Aminobacter aminovorans: one gene and its partner. The protein of the gene in region 1 interacts with the protein of each later gene in a pairwise test. Links are inferred from orthologs where the notes say so. Each region holds a gene or a part of one and is shown on either strand. Other genes may lie near its edges. The genes, in order: ligA and leuS.

Region 1 (7,896 bases):
GTCGCCAAGCTCTTGTGCTGGCTCGACCGGCAGAAGCCGGGCAGCCTCGACGAGATCGCGGTGGTGAAAAGGCTGGAAGAATGCCGCCGCCAGACCGGCGAGGAAACTCAGATGCCGCTTCGCGACGTCTCGTTCGACACCATCTCAGGTGCCGGCTCGAATGGCGCGATCATGCATTACCGCGTGTCGAAGGCGACCAGCCGCGTGCTTGCCGACGGCGAGCTGTTCCTGCTCGATTCGGGAGCGCAGTATCAGGACGGCACCACCGACATCACCCGCACGATGCCGGTCGGCAGGCCGAGCGAGGAAATGCGCGAACGCTTCACTCTGGTGCTCAAAGGCATGATCGCGATTTCGCTGTCGCGCTTCCCGGCCGGCACGCGCGGCGCCGACATCGATGCGCTTGCCCGCATCGCTCTGTGGAAGCATGGGCTCGACTACGCCCATGGCACAGGTCACGGCGTTGGCTCCTATCTGGCCGTCCACGAAGGCCCGCAGCGCATCGCCAAGACAGGCATGGAAAAGCTGCTCGCCGGCATGATCCTGTCCAACGAACCCGGCTACTACAAGGAAGGCCACTACGGCATCCGGCTGGAAAACCTGATCCTCGTCACGCCAACCGCTGAGCTTCCGGGCGGCGACATCGCCATGCACGGCTTCGAGACGTTGACGCTGGCGCCTTTCGACCAGCGCCTGCTGCGTGCAGACCTGCTGACCCGCGAAGAGCTGGATTGGCTCAATGCCTACCATGCCCGCGTGCTGGCCGAGATCGGACCGATGCTCGACGGCGAAACGCTGGCGTGGCTGGAAAAGGCGACGGCGCAGATAGCCTGATCGGCGTGTCATGAAAACGACAGGCCGCCTTATGCGGCCGGTTTGCGCTCAGCCGATGAAATGCCTAAGCGCGATCAGGACGGCAGCGCCAGCCAGAAACATCGTCATCAGTCCGCCGCGCAGCGAAACAACCGCGGCAACGGCAAGTGCTGCCAGCTCAGCCGGACCGGCCGAGAGTGCAGCGGGCGCCACAAGCGTGGTCAGCACTGCCGCCGGCACGGCGTTCAGCCCGGCCTCGACGCGCGGGTGGATGCGATCGAAGCGCGAAATGACGAGATGCCCGCCGATACGGGTCAGATAGGTGGCAACCGCGCCGGCGATGATGATCCAAAGGGTCGTGCTCACGACACCACCTCCGCCGTTTCTTCGCCGGCAATGCTCTCGTCAGGCCGCACAGGCATCGCCGCGGCAAACAGCACGCCGGCCAGTGCGCCAATGGAAACGTGCCAGGGCGAACCGACGGTCTTGTAGGCGATCATCGAGGCAACGGCACTGGCGACGACGATCGGCAGCCAGCGCGGCCGCTTGCGGAAGCTCATCACCAGCCCGAGAAAGTAAATCGGCAGCAGGAAATCGAGCCCGATTGCATGGGGGTTGGGAATCAGCCGCCCGAACAGCGCGCCGAGCGCGCTTTCGGCAACCCAGAAGACATAGATCGGCAGCGCCATGCCCATGTACCAGGCGAAGGTCACTTCCTCTCCATTCTCACCCTTGCGCTCGGCCTCGGCATATTGCGGATCGACGAGGAAGAAATATCCGATGGCCTGCTTCAGGAATGGCCAATGGTCGATGCGCTTGCCCACGGCGGCCGAATAGAGCACGTGGCGGAAGTTGACGGCGAAGATCGACAGCACGATCAGCCATGGCGCGACATGCTGACCGAACAGCTCGATGCCGACCAGCTGGCTGGCGCCGCCATAAATGCTGGCGCTCATCAGTGTCGCCTCGGCGACGGAAAAACCGTTGTCGACGGCAAGAGCCCCGAACAGGATGGCAAAGGGCGCCGAAGCGACCACCACCGGCACGCTCAGGCGCACGCCTTGCCAGAATTCACCTCGACGATCAGACATTTGGCCTCCGTGGCGCATCGGCCGCAGATCGAACTTTGCCAGATCGATCTTGATTGTTTGAATGCACGATGCAGGTCGACATCGAAACGCAGGGCAGCTCGACCAGGGCTCCATAGCCTGCGCGGAGGTCTGAATAAGTCAGCCGGCTTGTCGTGTCACATCAATTCGGTTGAGCCAATGATCAGCGTTTGCCAACTTTCGGCTGCCGCTTTACCGAGCATGGCGAATTGCCGCCCGCATGCAGCCGGCCCATCGTCATGTCGAGCTTCATCGGCAGGTCACGCAGCGCCGACACATTCAGCTTGCGCGCGACCGCCAACGCCACTTCGCCGCAGGCATGCGCGTCCTCGGCCGCGTTGTGGTGCTTGAACGAGAAGTCGATATGGCGCGACACCTCGTTGAGCCGATGCGAGGCAAGCTCCTGCCACACCTTCTTCGCCATCTTGAGCGTGCAGATGTAGTCGATATCGGGACAGGCGGTGCGATACAGCTGATAGCTCGCCCTGAGCACGCTCATGTCGAAGGACGCGTTGTGGGCGATCACCAGGGTGTCGCCGAGATCCTCTTCGAACTCCTCCATCACCTCGGGAAACGCGGCCGCGTCCTCGACATGTTCGGGCCGGATGCCGTGCACGGCGATGTTGAAGCGCGAAAAGCGCATGTCCCTGGGGCGGATCAGCCGTTCCTCGACGCGGATGACCGCGCCGTCCTCGATCCAGGCAAGGCCTATGGAGCACGGACTGCTGCGCTGCTCATTGGCAGTCTCGAAGTCGATGGCAAGTGCACGCATAAAGTCTGTCAGCCCGCCTGCCCGACACGCTCGAACCACTGGTCCTCTGTGATGACCTCGATGCCAAGGTCAGTCGCGGCCTTGAGCTTCGAGCCCGCACCCGGCCCGGCCACCACCAGGTCGGTCTTCTTGGACACCGATCCAGCCACCTTCGCGCCGAGCTTCTCGGCCATAGCCTTGGCTTCGTCGCGCGACATCTTTTCGAGCGAGCCGGTGAAGACGACAGTCTTTCCCGAGACCGGCGACGACACGTCGCCGATGCGTTCCTCTTCGAGAGGCGTCACCTCGGCGAGCAGCGCGTCGAGCACCTGCCTGTTGTGCTCCTCGGCGAAGAACTCGACCACCGCTTCGGCGACGATGGCGCCGATGCCGTTGACGCCGGTCAGCTCCTGCCAGGCGCCATTGCCCTTGTCGCCCTTGCCTTCCGGCATCACGGCGGCAAGGCCGGCGGCGCGGAACGCCTCGAAATTAATGTAGTGGCGCGCCAGCCGCTTGGCATTGGTCTCGCCGATGTGGCGGATGCCGAGCGCAAACAGGAAGCGCGAGAACTCGACCTGGCGACGGTCGTCGATCGCCGCAAACAGCTTGCGCGTCGATGTCGCACCGAAGCCGTCGATGTTCTCGAGCTTGGTGAGCGACCCCTCCTGCCGCCGCTTCAGCGTGAAGATGTCGGCGGGCGAGCCCACATGCAATGCCGGGTCCTGCGACTGGAAAAAGAACTCGATCTGCTTTTCGCCCAGGCCCTCGATGTCGAAGGCGTTGCGCGAAACGAAATGGCGGAGCCGCTCCACCGCCTGCGCCGGGCAGATCAGGCCGCCGGTGCAGCGGCGCACCACCTCGCCCTCTTCGCGCACGGCATGGCTGTCGCAAGCCGGGCAGCGAGCCGGAAATAGATAGGGCTGCGCGTCCGACGGACGCTTCTCCATGACCACGTCGAGGATCTGCGGGATGACGTCGCCCGCGCGCTGGACGATGACGGTGTCGCCGACGCGGATGTCGTGGCCGTCGTCGCGGATGGCCTGGCCGCTGTTGCCGATGCCCTTGATGTAATCCTCGTTATGCAGCGTGGCGTTGGTCACCACCACACCGCCCACCGTCACCGGTTGCAGCCGCGCCACCGGCGTCAGCGAGCCGGTGCGGCCGACCTGAATGTCGATGCCGAGAAGCGTCGTCGTCGCCTTCTCGGCAGGGAATTTGTGCGCAATGGCCCAGCGCGGCGAACGCGAGACGAAGCCGAGCCGCTGCTGCAGGTCGAGCCGGTCGACCTTGTAGACGACGCCGTCAATGTCGTAGCCGAGCGTGGCGCGATTTGCCTCGATCATCCGGTACTGCGACAGAAGGCCCTCGACGCTGTCGAACACCTTCATCAACGGATTGGTCTTGAAGCCATAGCGGCCGAAGGCGGCGACCATGCCCATCTGCGTGTCGGCAGGCATGTCGCTGACCTCGCCCCAGGCATAGGCGAAAAAGCGCAACGGCCGGCTGGCGGTGATCGAGGTGTCGAGCTGGCGCAGCGAACCGGCGGCCGCATTGCGTGGATTGGCGAATATCTGCTTTCCCGCGTCCGCATTGCGCCGGTTGAGCTCGGCAAAATCGAGGTGGCTCATATAGACCTCGCCACGCACCTCCAGCACTTCAGGGAAGTCGCCCGACAGTACATTCGGAATATCAGCGATGGTGCGGGCGTTCGCCGTGACGTTTTCGCCGACCTGGCCGTCGCCGCGCGTCGCAGCCGTCACCAACCGCCCGTTCTCGTAGCGAATCGACAGCGATAGGCCATCGATCTTGGGCTCGGCCGATATCGCCACCGGCTCGTCCGCCCCAAGGCGGAGGAAGCGCCTGATGCGGCCGACGAATTCGCTGACGTCCTCGTCGGCAAAGGCGTTGTCGAGCGACAGCATCGGCACGGCATGCGTGACCTTGCCGAATTTTTCCGAAACGGCAGCGCCGACAGACTTGGACGGCGAATCCTCGCGCACCAGTTGCGGAAAGCGCTGTTCGATTGCGAGATTGCGGCGGCGCAGCGCGTCATAGTCGGCGTCCGAGATCGTCGGCGCATCGTCGGCGTGATAGCGCAAATCATGGCCGGCGATCTCTCCGGCCAGCCGCGCAAGCTCCGCCGCGGCTTCAGTCTCGCTGAGCGAATCGACTGGCTTGTCGGACATGGTGCGGCTCCGGCTGAAAACGCGGCCACCATAAATCAGGACGCTGCGAAGCGGGAGCCGCCCAGACCGAATTCCACGTCAAATCAGCAGGATCGCGAAGGCTCCTGACAGTCGAGCCGTAGTCGGCGGGTCAGGAGGCGACGGCCGTGTTCTCGCGCAGCAGGCGCTCGGCGGCGGCGCGCGCCTCCTCGGTGATCGAAGCACCGGAAAGCATGCGTGCGATCTCCTCCTGGCGCGCCATGCGGTCCATCTCGTGAATGCCGGTTGCCACCTTGTCGGTGTTGCCCTTCTTGGAGATCAGGAAATGCGTGGCGGCACGTGCCGCGACCTGCGGCGCATGCGTCACCGACAGCACCTGCACCCGCCTGGAAAGCCGCGCCAGACGCTGGCCGATGGCATCGGCAACGGCGCCGCCGACACCGGTATCAATTTCGTCGAACACCAGTGTAGGTGCCGAACCACGGTCGGCAAGCGCCACCTTCAGCGCCAGGAGGAAGCGCGACAGCTCGCCACCCGAGGCAACTTTCATCATCGGGCCGGGCCGGGTGCCAGGATTGGTACGCACCCAGAACTCGACCTGGTCGATGCCTTCCTGCATGCGATTGTCGGTTTCACTCGACATCTCGACCAGGAATTCGGCACGTTCGAGCTTGAGTTCCGGCAGTTCGGCCATGACGGTCTTGCGCAGGCTCTCGGCCGCCGTCTTGCGCAGTTCCGACAGGTTTGCGGCGATGCGGTCATAAGCCTCGCGGCTGGTCCTTGCCTGCGTTTCCAACACCTGCAGGCGCCCTTCGCCGGCATCGAGATCGGCGAGGTCGGCGACCATGGTGTCGCGCAGCCTGGCAAGATCGTCGACGGCGACATTGTGCTTGCGCGCTGCCGCGCGCAGGGCAAACAGCCGCTCCTCGGCCCTCTCCAGCCGCTGTGGATCGTATTCGGTGGCGCGCAGGGCCGCATCGACGCCCGATTGCGCCGCATCGAGCGAGATCATCGCCTCGTCGAGCGACTTGACCACGTCGTCGAGCAGGCCCGGCACTTCGGCGGCCTTGCGCTGCAGCCGGCGCAACAGGCTGGCAAGCTGCGGCAGCGGCGACGACGAGCCGGACAGAACGTCCTGCGCATCCTGGATTTCGGAGGCAATCTTTTCGACACGCATCATCGCGGCGCGCAGTTCGGCCAGTTCGCTCTCCTCCCCCGGCTGGGGGTCGAGCTTGGTCAGTTCGGTCACTGCGGAACGCAGATATTCGGCTTCGCGCGCCGCGGCATCGACGCGGGCGCGATGGCGCGACAGCTCCTGCTCGGCACCTCGCCACAACTTCCACGCGTCGGCGGTGGCCTTGGCTTCGCCGACATGACCGCCAAACGAATCGAGCACGTCGCGATGCGCCCCGGCATCGACGAGCGCGCGATCGTCGTGCTGACCGTGGATTTCGACAAGCGCGCGGCCGATGTCGCGCATCAGCGTGACGCTGGACGGCTGGTCGTTGACGAAGACGCGCGTGCGCCCGTCGGCGGTCTGGACGCGTTTCAGGATGATATCGCCATCGTCGTCGATGGCATTGTCGGCGAGCAGCGTACGCGCAGGATGGTTGCGCGGCACGTCGAAGACAGCGCTTACCTGGCCCTGTGTCGCACCATGGCGGACGAGCGAAGCATCGCCTCGTGCGCCAAGCGCGAGCGACAATGCGTCGAGAAGGATGGATTTGCCCGCGCCGGTTTCACCGGTCAACACGGAAAGGCCAGGCGTGAAATCAATGTCCAGCCGTTCGATCAGGACGATATCGCGGATCGACAGGCGCGAGAGCATCTATTTCTGTTCAGGCGCCGGAGAACATCTTTCCGGCCTTGGAAATCCAGGAGCCGGCATTTTCGCGAGGCTCAAGGCCGCCGGACTGCAGCAGCTTGTACGAATCCTTGTACCACTGGCTGTCAGGATAGTTCTGGCCAAGCACAGCTGCCGCCGTCTGGGCTTCCGAAGTCAGGCCCATCGCGTAGTAGGTCTCGGTCAGGCGAGCCAGCGCTTCTTCGATGTGGCGCGTGTTCGAGTAGTTCTCGACCACGTTGCGGAAGCGCTTTGCCGAGGCGATGAATTCGCGGCGCTCGAGATAGTAGCGGCCAATCTGCATTTCCTTGCCTGCGAGCTGATCGCGAGCGAAACGAATCTTGGCGTTGGCGTCATCGACATATTCCGACGCGGGCCAGCGCTGGACCACTTCGGTCATCGCTTCAATGGTGCGGCGGGCTTCCTTCTGATCCTGCGTCACGTCGCGAATCTGTCGGAAATAGCTGAGGCCGATAATGTACTGAGCGTAAGCCGCGTCATCGGTCGAAGGATAGAGCGCGAGATAGCGCTTGGCCGAATTGATGGCCTCTTCATAGGAGCCCTGACGGTAGCTGGCGAAAGCGCCCATCACCATCGACTTGCGGGCGAACTCCGAATACGGGTGCTGGCGGTCGACAGCCTCGAACTTGCGGCTGGCCTCCTTGAGGCGGCCGGCATTGAGATTGGCGAGGCCCTGATTGTAGAGCACGTCGGCAGGCTCGGTCTGCTCGACATAGGTCGCGAGATCGACGTCGGTTTCGCCGGACATGCAACCGGACAGTGCAAGCGTCGGAGCGATGAGCGAAAGCGCCACAACCAGAGGCTTCACGCGCAATTTCGATCGATCGGCTCGTATCAATGACATCACAGAGTTCCGCCCCTTTGGCGCTGTTTCGCTTTTAGGCAATGGCCATAGATCACAACTGGCTTTGCCGGGCAACGCTATCAGCCGCCAATCGCGCAATTTTGTGGCACGCAATGACGCATGCCATTTCGCCGGCCAAGTGGTGCAACAAGGTCACACCACCTCTAGGCGAATGCCGGCCGTCAGAGCGTCCAGGGCGCGTGGACTGCAGCGCTGACAGCGATGAGTTCGGCCGAACGACCGCGCTCGCGGCGCGACGTCTCGACGACCTCGAAGGCCGAGCGGTCGGAAAGCAGGCGGCGCAGCGCCGCCGCGTTGAGCCGGTGGCCGCCGCGATAGGAGCGGAAGCA
Region 2 (8,161 bases), 1.4 Mb from region 1 along the record:
ATCGGTGCCGACGTCGCCACAATCCCGCCGGCAACGCTGAAGGCGCTGGTCAAGCACCCGCTGACCGACAAGGGGCTCGAGATGTTCCTCGCCGACTGGGCCAAGACCGGCCAGAAGATCGGCTGATCTCTTCTTCAGCCCGCTATCGAAAGCCGGCGCCACAAGCGCCGGCTTTTTTGTGCCCAATGCAATCTCAGGCCAGCGGCGGCAAGCGCCGTTTCACTGGCTGCGCCTTGACGATCGAACTGTTGGTTTCGGCCTTGTCGGTGATCTGGTCGAGGATCTTGTCGAGCTCGTCGATGGAGCGGATGTGCAGGCGGGCGATGAAACAGTCATCGCCGGTCACCTTGTCGCATTCCGAAAACTGCGCGATGTCCTCGATCAGCTTCTGCACCTGATGCAGCTTGCCCGGCAGCGGCCGGATACGCACGATCGCCTGCAAGGTGTAGCCGAGCGCAGTCGGATCGATGTCGACGGTGAAGGCGCGGATCACGCCACGCTCCTCAAGGCGCCTGAGGCGTTCCGACGTGCTTGGCGACGACAGGTTCACCCGCTGGGCCAGTTCCTTCAGCGAAATCCGGGCGTCATCGACCAAAATTTCGACAATGCGCCTGTCGAGATCGTCCAGCATGCAAGCCTCTTAGGTATTTTCGTAAGATTACCTTACAGGATTAGCCTATGCCTCACAGTCACCTTCCATAATCCATATAATCCGGCCAACCACAAGCGTACAAATCCAGTCCTGAAACCAAGGGACTTGGACAATGTCGGACAAGATGCGCGGCACGGTCGAAATGACCGTTGCCATGGTGATTTCTGGAACGATCGGGCTGTTTGTCGTGCTGTCCGGCCAGCCGGTCATGGATGTGGTGTTCTGGCGCTGTGCCTTCGGCGCGGTCACGCTACTGATCGTCTGCGCCGCACTCGGCCTGTTTCGCCCAGAGGTGATGACCCGCCGTCAGATCGCCTGGGCCGCTGTCGGTGGCTTCGCCATCGTCTCGAACTGGATCCTGCTTTTCGCCGCCTTCCCGCGCGCCTCGATCTCGATCGCAACGGCGGTCTACAACACCCAGCCCTTCATGCTGGTGGCGCTCGGGGCGCTGTTTTTCGGCGAACGGTTGACACTGACCAAGCTGACATGGCTCGGCATCGCCTTTGGCGGCATGGTGCTGATCGTCCAGTCCAAGCCGGGCGCCGGTGCCGTCGGCACCGACTATCTCTCGGGCATTCTGTTGGCTCTCGGAGCTGCCTTTTTCTACGCCATCGCCGCGATCATCACCAAGAAGCTCAAGGGCGTGCCCCCGCATCTGATCGCGCTCATCCAGGTGACGGTCGGCATCGCGATGCTGGCGCCCTTCGCCAACTTCGCGCAGCTCCCCGCAGACGCATATAGCTGGGCGCTGCTCGTCGCCGTCGGCGTCATTCATACCGGCGTGATGTACATCTTGCTCTACGGCGCGATCCAGAAGCTGCCGACGAACCTCGTGGGTTCGCTGTCCTTCATCTATCCGGTCGTGGCCATCCTCGCCGACTTCGTGGCCTTCGGCCATCGCCTGCAGCCGCTACAACTGCTCGGCGCTGCCGCGATCCTGATCGCCGCTGCTGGCATGACGCTGGGCTGGAGCCTGGTGAAGCCGCGCGTTGCCCAAGCCTGACGGCCTCAGTCGTCGCCAGGCATGAGGCCGGTCGATCGCATGCCTTCGATCATCGTCGCGCCCTCGACGCGAATGACGGTCAGCGCCCGTGAACCCGTGCGCTCATGCACGAGATCTGCAAGTTCGCGCGAGTGCGTCACCACCCACACCTGCGTGCGCTCGGCGGCCCGCGCGATCATGTCGGCAAGAGCGGGCAGCATTCGCACATGCAGGCTGGCCTCCGGCTCGTTCAGCGCGATCAATCGCGGCAGGCGGTAGGACATCAGCGCTCCGGCCAGCGCCAGGAAGCGTATCTGCCCGTCGGAGAGTTCCTGCGGCCGAAACACCCGCTGCGGAAATTCCGGCAGCACAAGTCCGAACGTCGCGCTTTCGCCCGGCACCGGCACGTCGAGCTGCGCCTCGCCAAGCGCGTCGGCTATGCAGCGGTCGAGATCGACGGTGTCTTCGCGGATATGCCTCAGCGTTGCAAAAACGGCGGCCAGATTGGCTCCGTCCTCGTCGAGCATCGGCGCGGTGGTCGCAAGTGCCGGACGTCGCACCAGTGAATCGGCATCTGTCCTGAAGCCATGATAAAAGCGCCACCCGGCCACCGCCGCGCGCAGGTCGCCAACTTCGGGATAGCGCCCCGCACCGCCGAGAAGAGCAAGTGCTGTTTCAGAATTCAGGATACGCTCGGGATGCTCGACCCGGCGTCCGTCGCCGTCGCGGCCAAACACCGCCTGGCCCTTGCGCGTCATCATCTCGACCGGGCGGCGCCCGGCTTCGACGGTCAGCGTCTCTTCCTTGACATGCGGCTCGAACGCAAAGCCGGCTGCTACAGGTGGTGGCAGGCCGATCTCGACCTTGTAGGAGTATCTGGCTGACGTTTCGTCGTCGGTGAAGTCAGCATCGATGATGACGCGGGCAGGCTGGCCGGTCCGCCGCTTGCCCGACCACAGCGCCGAACTCATGCCGCCCTCGGCGGCGATCTCACGGGCAAGCGTGCCCTCGGCGGAGGCCTTGATCAGTTGCAGGGCGCGATAGAGGTTGGATTTGCCGACGCCGTTCTCGCCGACGAAGACCGAGACCTGGCCGATGTCGAGCCGGATCGATCTTAGCGAACGGTAGCCCGCAGCTGAAAAGGATGTCAGCCGCATCGACCGATCCTCCCGAAACTAAGGCTCAGCCCTTGGACATATCCTGGGCGATGGCCAGCCTGAGCAACTCGGCGAGCTCGCGTGCAGCGCGATTTTCGGCGTCACGCTGCGCCCGCAGCGTGGCGAATTCCTGCCGCGGCCGGTCGAACGACGCCGAGACGTTGCGCTTGCCCGAGGCGATGCGCTTGCCGGTCTTGATGTCGGTGATCACATAAATGCCGGTCAACGTCATCGTGCCGGTGGTGGGCTCGTCGTCCTTGTTGGTCACCGCGGCGAGCAGCGCCGATTCGCTCAATGCGGTCACCGCCAGATCCATCGTGTAAGGTGCCGCCGCCTGCTGACCGGCACCACCGTTGAACATGAAGATCAGATGGTTTCGGACTTCCTGGCCATAGCGGGTATTGACCGGCTTGATGTTGATCGAGGCCAGTTGCGTCGCCGTACCTGCCTCGACGCCTGCCTGGGCCGGACCGTCCGAATAAAGCGGACGCACGGTGCAGGCAGATGCCAGTGCAAGCGTGGCCAGCAGGGCCAGACGCGCAGCAACGCGCAACGAACGGGGAGAATTCCGCGCCTCAGGCAACGACATTGACGATCCTCTGCGGCACAACAATCACCTTGCGCGGCGACTTCCCATCCAGCGCCTTCTGCACTGCTTCCAGTGCCAGCGCCGCTCTTTCGACGGTCAATTGATCTGCGTCGCGGGCGATTGTCAAATCAGCTCTTTTCTTGCCGTTGATCTGCACCGGATAGGTGATTTCGTTGTCGACGACGAGTGCTGCATCGAACTTTGGCCAGGGACGATCGGCAACGAGTCCATCTCCCTGGAGTGCTGCCCAGCACTCCTCGGCCAGATGCGGCATCATCGGCGCGATCATCACGATCAGGATGTCGACGGCCTCGCGCAGCGCCGATACCATCTCTGCCGATGCCTTGCCGGCGGCCGCGTCGGCCAGCGGCCCCTGCAGCGTGTTGGTCAGCTCGTAGATGCGTGCGACCGCCTTGTTGAAGGCGAGCTTGCCAATGTCTTCGCCGACCGATTTCAACGCCTTGTGTGCTGCCTTGGAGACAACAGCAGCATCGCCCCCGCCGGCTGCCTTGGCTTCCGCCTTGGCCAGCACGTCGGCCGATTCGGACACCAGGCGCCAGACGCGCTGTACGAAACGATGCGCACCCTCGACGCCGGCCTCGGTCCACACGACGTCGCGTTCCGGCGGAGAATCGCTGAGCACGAACCAGCGTGCGGTGTCGGCGCCGTAGCTGGCGATGATGTCGTCGGGGTCGACGACGTTCTTCTTCGACTTCGACATCTTCTCGATCGAACCGATCTCGACCGGCTCGCCGGTCGCAATCAGCGTCGCCCGCCGCTTGCCGTCGGTCTCCTCGATCTTGACGTCGCTCGGCGAAACCCACTCGCCATTCGGGCCGCTGCCGAGACGGTAGGTCTCGTGCACGACCATGCCTTGCGTGAACAGGCCCTTGAAGGGTTCGGACAGGTCGAGGTGGCCGGCCTTGCTCATCGCCCGGGTGAAGAAGCGCGAATAGAGCAAGTGCAGGATCGCATGCTCGATGCCGCCGATATACTGATCGACCGGCAGCCACTCATTGGCGGCCTTCGGATCGGTCGGTTCGTTTTCCCAAGGTGCGGTGAAGCGCGCGAAATACCACGACGAATCGACAAACGTGTCCATCGTGTCGGTCTCGCGGCGTGCCGCCTTGCCGCATTGCGGGCAGTTGACGTGGCGCCAGGTCGGGTGACGGTCGAGCGGATTACCCGGACGGTCGAACTCGACGTCGTCAGGCAGCCTGACCGGCAGGTCGGCCTTCGGCACCGGCACGACACCGCAATCCTCGCAGTGGATCATCGGGATCGGGCAGCCCCAGTAGCGCTGGCGCGAAATGCCCCAGTCGCGCAGGCGGAACTGCACCTTGCGCTCGCCCATCGGGCGATTGCCGATCGAGATCTGCTCGAGACGGGTGGCAACGTCGTTGAACGCCGCCTCCGGCTTCATGGCGTCAAGGAAGCGCGAATTGATCATCACGCCATCGTCGGTATAGGCCTCCTCGGTGATCTGGAAGGTCGCGGCATCGCCGCCCTCCGGCATCACGACAGGAACCACCGGCAGGCCATACTTGTTGGCGAAATCGAGGTCGCGCTGGTCGCCCGACGGGCAGCCGAAGATGGCGCCCGTACCGTAGTCCATCAGCACGAAGTTGGCGACATAGACCGGCAGCGTCCAGCTCGGGTCGAACGGATGGACGACGCGGATGCCGGTGTCCATGCCCTTCTTCTCGGCCGTTTCCAGCGCTGCAACCGACGTACCCATGCGACGCACGTCTTCCATGAAGGCGGCGAGCTCAGGCTTGCTCTCGGCGGCCTTCTTGGCCAGCGGATGGTCGGCCGAGATCGCCATGAAGGAGGCGCCGAAGATCGTGTCCGGACGCGTCGTGTAGACTTCCAGTTCGTTCTCACCCGCAGGTGCGGTACCAGCGGCCAACGGCCAACGGATCAGCAGCCCCTCCGAACGGCCGATCCAGTTGCGCTGCATCAGCTTGACCTTCTCGGGCCACTCATCGAGGCCATCGAGCGCGTCCGACAGGTCCTGTGCAAAATCGGTGATCTTGAAGAACCACTGCGTCAGTTCACGCTGTTCGACCAGCGCGCCGGAACGCCAGCCGCGTCCGTCGATGACCTGCTCGTTGGCGAGCACGGTCATGTCCTCCGGATCCCAGTTGACCTTGGACGACTTGCGGGTGACCAGTCCCTTCTCGACGAAGTCGATGAACAGCATCTGCTGGCGGTGGTAATAGTCGACGTCGCAGGTGGCGAACTCACGGCTCCAGTCGAGCGACAGGCCCATCGACTTCAGCTGCGTGCGCATCGTCGCGATGTTCTGGTAGGTCCAGTCCTTGGGATGGACCTTGTTCTTCATCGCAGCGTTTTCCGCTGGCATGCCGAAGGCATCCCAACCCATCGGATGGAGCACATTGTAGCCCATGGCGCGGCGGAAGCGCGCGACGACGTCGCCCATCGCGTAGTTACGGACGTGGCCGACATGGATGCGCCCCGACGGATAGGGGAACATTTCCAGCACGTAGTATTTCGGCCGGGGATCGTCGTTGTCGGTCTCGAAGAGCTTTGCCTCGCCCCAGGCCTTCTGCCATTTGGGTTCGGACGCGCGCGGATTGTATCGTTCGGTTGCCATCGGATGTTTTTCACTTAAAAGCGTGCATGGACCGGGGCGAAAACCCGCGGTTCAGGAAATCGTTGCCGGGTGTTCATCATGGATTCCCGGACCCGTCAACTCCGGCAGACCGGAGGCGGGCAAAAAGCAGCAGGGCCAGCGGCATGGAAAAGTCGGTCGAACAGCTCACTCTGGTGAAGCATAAGATAGGTGCGGCCGAGCGCGAGGCCAACAGGCCAGAGGGCTCGACAGTGCTGGTGGCGGTCTCCAAGACCTTCGATGCCGAGCACATCCGCCCCGTCATCGAGGCCGGCCAGCGCGTCTTCGGCGAAAACCGCGTCCAGGAAGCGCAAGGAAAGTGGCCGCAGCTGAAGGCGGAGATTTCCGACATCGAGCTTCATCTGATCGGCCCGCTGCAATCCAACAAGGCCAAGGAGGCGGTCGCCCTGTTCGACGTCATCGAGACTGTCGACCGCGAGAAGATTGCCGCCGAGCTCGCCCGGGAAATCGAGCGCCAGGGTCGGTCGCCGAAACTCTACGTCCAGGTCAACACCGGCTCCGAACCGCAAAAGGCCGGCATCGAGCCACGCGAAGCGGTCGCCTTCGTCAAGCGCTGCCGTGAGGTCCACAACCTCGCCATCGAAGGCCTGATGTGCATCCCGCCGGCCGACAAAAACCCCGGCCCGCATTTTGCCCTGCTGGAAAAACTGGCGCGCGAAGCCGGTGTCGCGAAGCTTTCGATGGGCATGTCGGGCGACTACGAACTTGCGATTGCATTCGGCGCCACCAGCGTGCGGGTCGGCTCGGCGATCTTCGGCACCCGCTGAGATGTCAGAAGCCACGAACACAAAAGGCCGGGATCTGCATCCCGGCCTTTTCGTTTCTGCCTAGCCCGGAAATTACTCCGCAGCGACGATCTTGCCGCCTTCCCACTTGAACAGCGAGAAGCTTGGCGAGGTCAGGTCGCCGGTTTCGCCATAAGTCAGATTGCCGATGGCGGTGGAGATCGGCTCGCCAGACTTGAGCGCAGCGGCAACAGCTGCAGCGTCGTCGGCCTTGCCGGCCTTTTCGATGCCTGCCTTCAGCACCTCGACGGCAGCATAGGCGTTGAGCGTGAACGCCTCGGCGGGAATGCCCTTGTCGGCCAGAACCTTGACCGCCTCGGCCGAGGCCGGGTTCTTCAGTGCGTCGGTCGCATTGGTGAACAGCGTGCCAGCAGCGGCTTCGTTGCCGATCGCCCAGAACTCGGTGTTCGACAGGCCTTCGCCGCCGATGATGACGGCGTTGACGCCACCGTCCTTCAACTGCCGCGCCAGAAGGCCGCCCTCGGGGTGGTAGCCGCCGAAGTAGATGACTTCGGCATTGTCGGCCTTGAGGCGGGTGATCAGTGCCGACAGGTCCTTTTCGCCCGGGTTAAGCGAGTTCTGCTGCACTTCGGTCAGGCCGCCGGCATTGATCGCCTTCTTGAAGGCTTCGGCCAGGCCCTTGCCGTAGGTGCCCTTGTCGTCGATCACGGCGACGCGCTTGTCCTTCATGTTCTTGAGCACGTAGGCAGCGGCAACTTCCGCCTGCTGGTCGTCACGACCGCAGGTGCGCAGCACGTTGGTCAGGCCGCGTGCGGTCAGGTCCGGCGCTGTTGCCGTCGGCGTCACCATCAGGATGCCATTTTCGGCAAAGACGTCCGAAGCCGGGATCGCAACGCCCGAAGTCACCGGGCCAACGACATATTTCACGCCTTCGCCAACCAGCAGGTTGGCAGCGGAGACGCCCTGCTTTGGATCGCCGGCATCGTCGGCGAGCTTCAGCACGATCTTCTCGCCGAGGATGCCACCCTTTTCATTGATGACATCGACGGCAGCCTGGGCGCCGTTCTTGACCTGGTCGCCATAGGCGGCGACCGGACCGGTCAGCGGAGCAACGAGGCCGATGGTGATGTCGGCATGCGCGGCGGAGCCTAAGGCCATCAGCGCGGCGAGCGAGACGCCCGCAAGGATCTTCATGTTCATCGTAGTTCTCCCTTTTACCCGCCGGCAGCGAAGGCGCAGCGGAAGCTCTGGTGGCGGGAATACCCGCCCGGCGAGCCGGCCGCAATCGGCCCAGCGTCTCGAATGCCGCAATTGATTTGTGCCAGCGCGGTGTGCCGGGCGGCAGGCGCGCACGAAAACGCACGGCTTCGAACAGGGAG

The links.
Region 2: the proteins of ligA (region 1) and leuS interact in binary tests that used the Escherichia coli proteins (3 or more experiments, as listed by UniProt). The link is inferred for Aminobacter aminovorans from one-to-one orthologs.

What each region holds. Positions count from the first base shown.
Region 1 is NZ_UFSM01000001.1:2,508,896-2,516,791, reverse strand. What follows is about bases 2,282-5,222. They hold ligA (NAD-dependent DNA ligase LigA), read right to left. Parts: upstream 4,860-5,222; coding sequence 2,703-4,859; downstream 2,282-2,702. Other genes in these bases: recN (DNA repair protein RecN), read right to left, coding at 4,990-5,222; DY201_RS12225 (3'-5' exonuclease), read right to left, coding at 2,282-2,694. Also shown: DY201_RS12240 (aminopeptidase P family protein), read left to right, coding at 1-834; DY201_RS12235 (AzlD family protein), read right to left, coding at 883-1,179; DY201_RS12230 (AzlC family ABC transporter permease), read right to left, coding at 1,176-1,904; more of DY201_RS12225, read right to left, coding at 2,086-2,281; more of recN, read right to left, coding at 5,223-6,666; DY201_RS12210 (outer membrane protein assembly factor BamD), read right to left, coding at 6,677-7,546; lpxC (UDP-3-O-acyl-N-acetylglucosamine deacetylase), read right to left, coding at 7,729-7,896. UniProt on the Escherichia coli protein: DNA ligase that catalyzes the formation of phosphodiester linkages between 5'-phosphoryl and 3'-hydroxyl groups in double-stranded DNA using NAD as a coenzyme and as the energy source for the reaction.
Region 2 is NZ_UFSM01000001.1:1,124,080-1,132,240, reverse strand. The notes cover bases 3,167-6,372. They hold leuS (leucine--tRNA ligase), read right to left. Parts: upstream 5,998-6,372; coding sequence 3,367-5,997; downstream 3,167-3,366. Other genes in these bases: DY201_RS05450 (YggS family pyridoxal phosphate-dependent enzyme), read left to right, coding at 6,141-6,372; lptE (LPS assembly lipoprotein LptE), read right to left, coding at 3,167-3,380. Also shown: fsa (fructose-6-phosphate aldolase), read left to right, coding at 1-126; DY201_RS05475 (Lrp/AsnC family transcriptional regulator), read right to left, coding at 194-631; DY201_RS05470 (DMT family transporter), read left to right, coding at 765-1,655; DY201_RS05465 (AAA family ATPase), read right to left, coding at 1,661-2,791; more of lptE, read right to left, coding at 2,817-3,166; more of DY201_RS05450, read left to right, coding at 6,373-6,803; DY201_RS05445 (branched-chain amino acid ABC transporter substrate-binding protein), read right to left, coding at 6,876-7,976.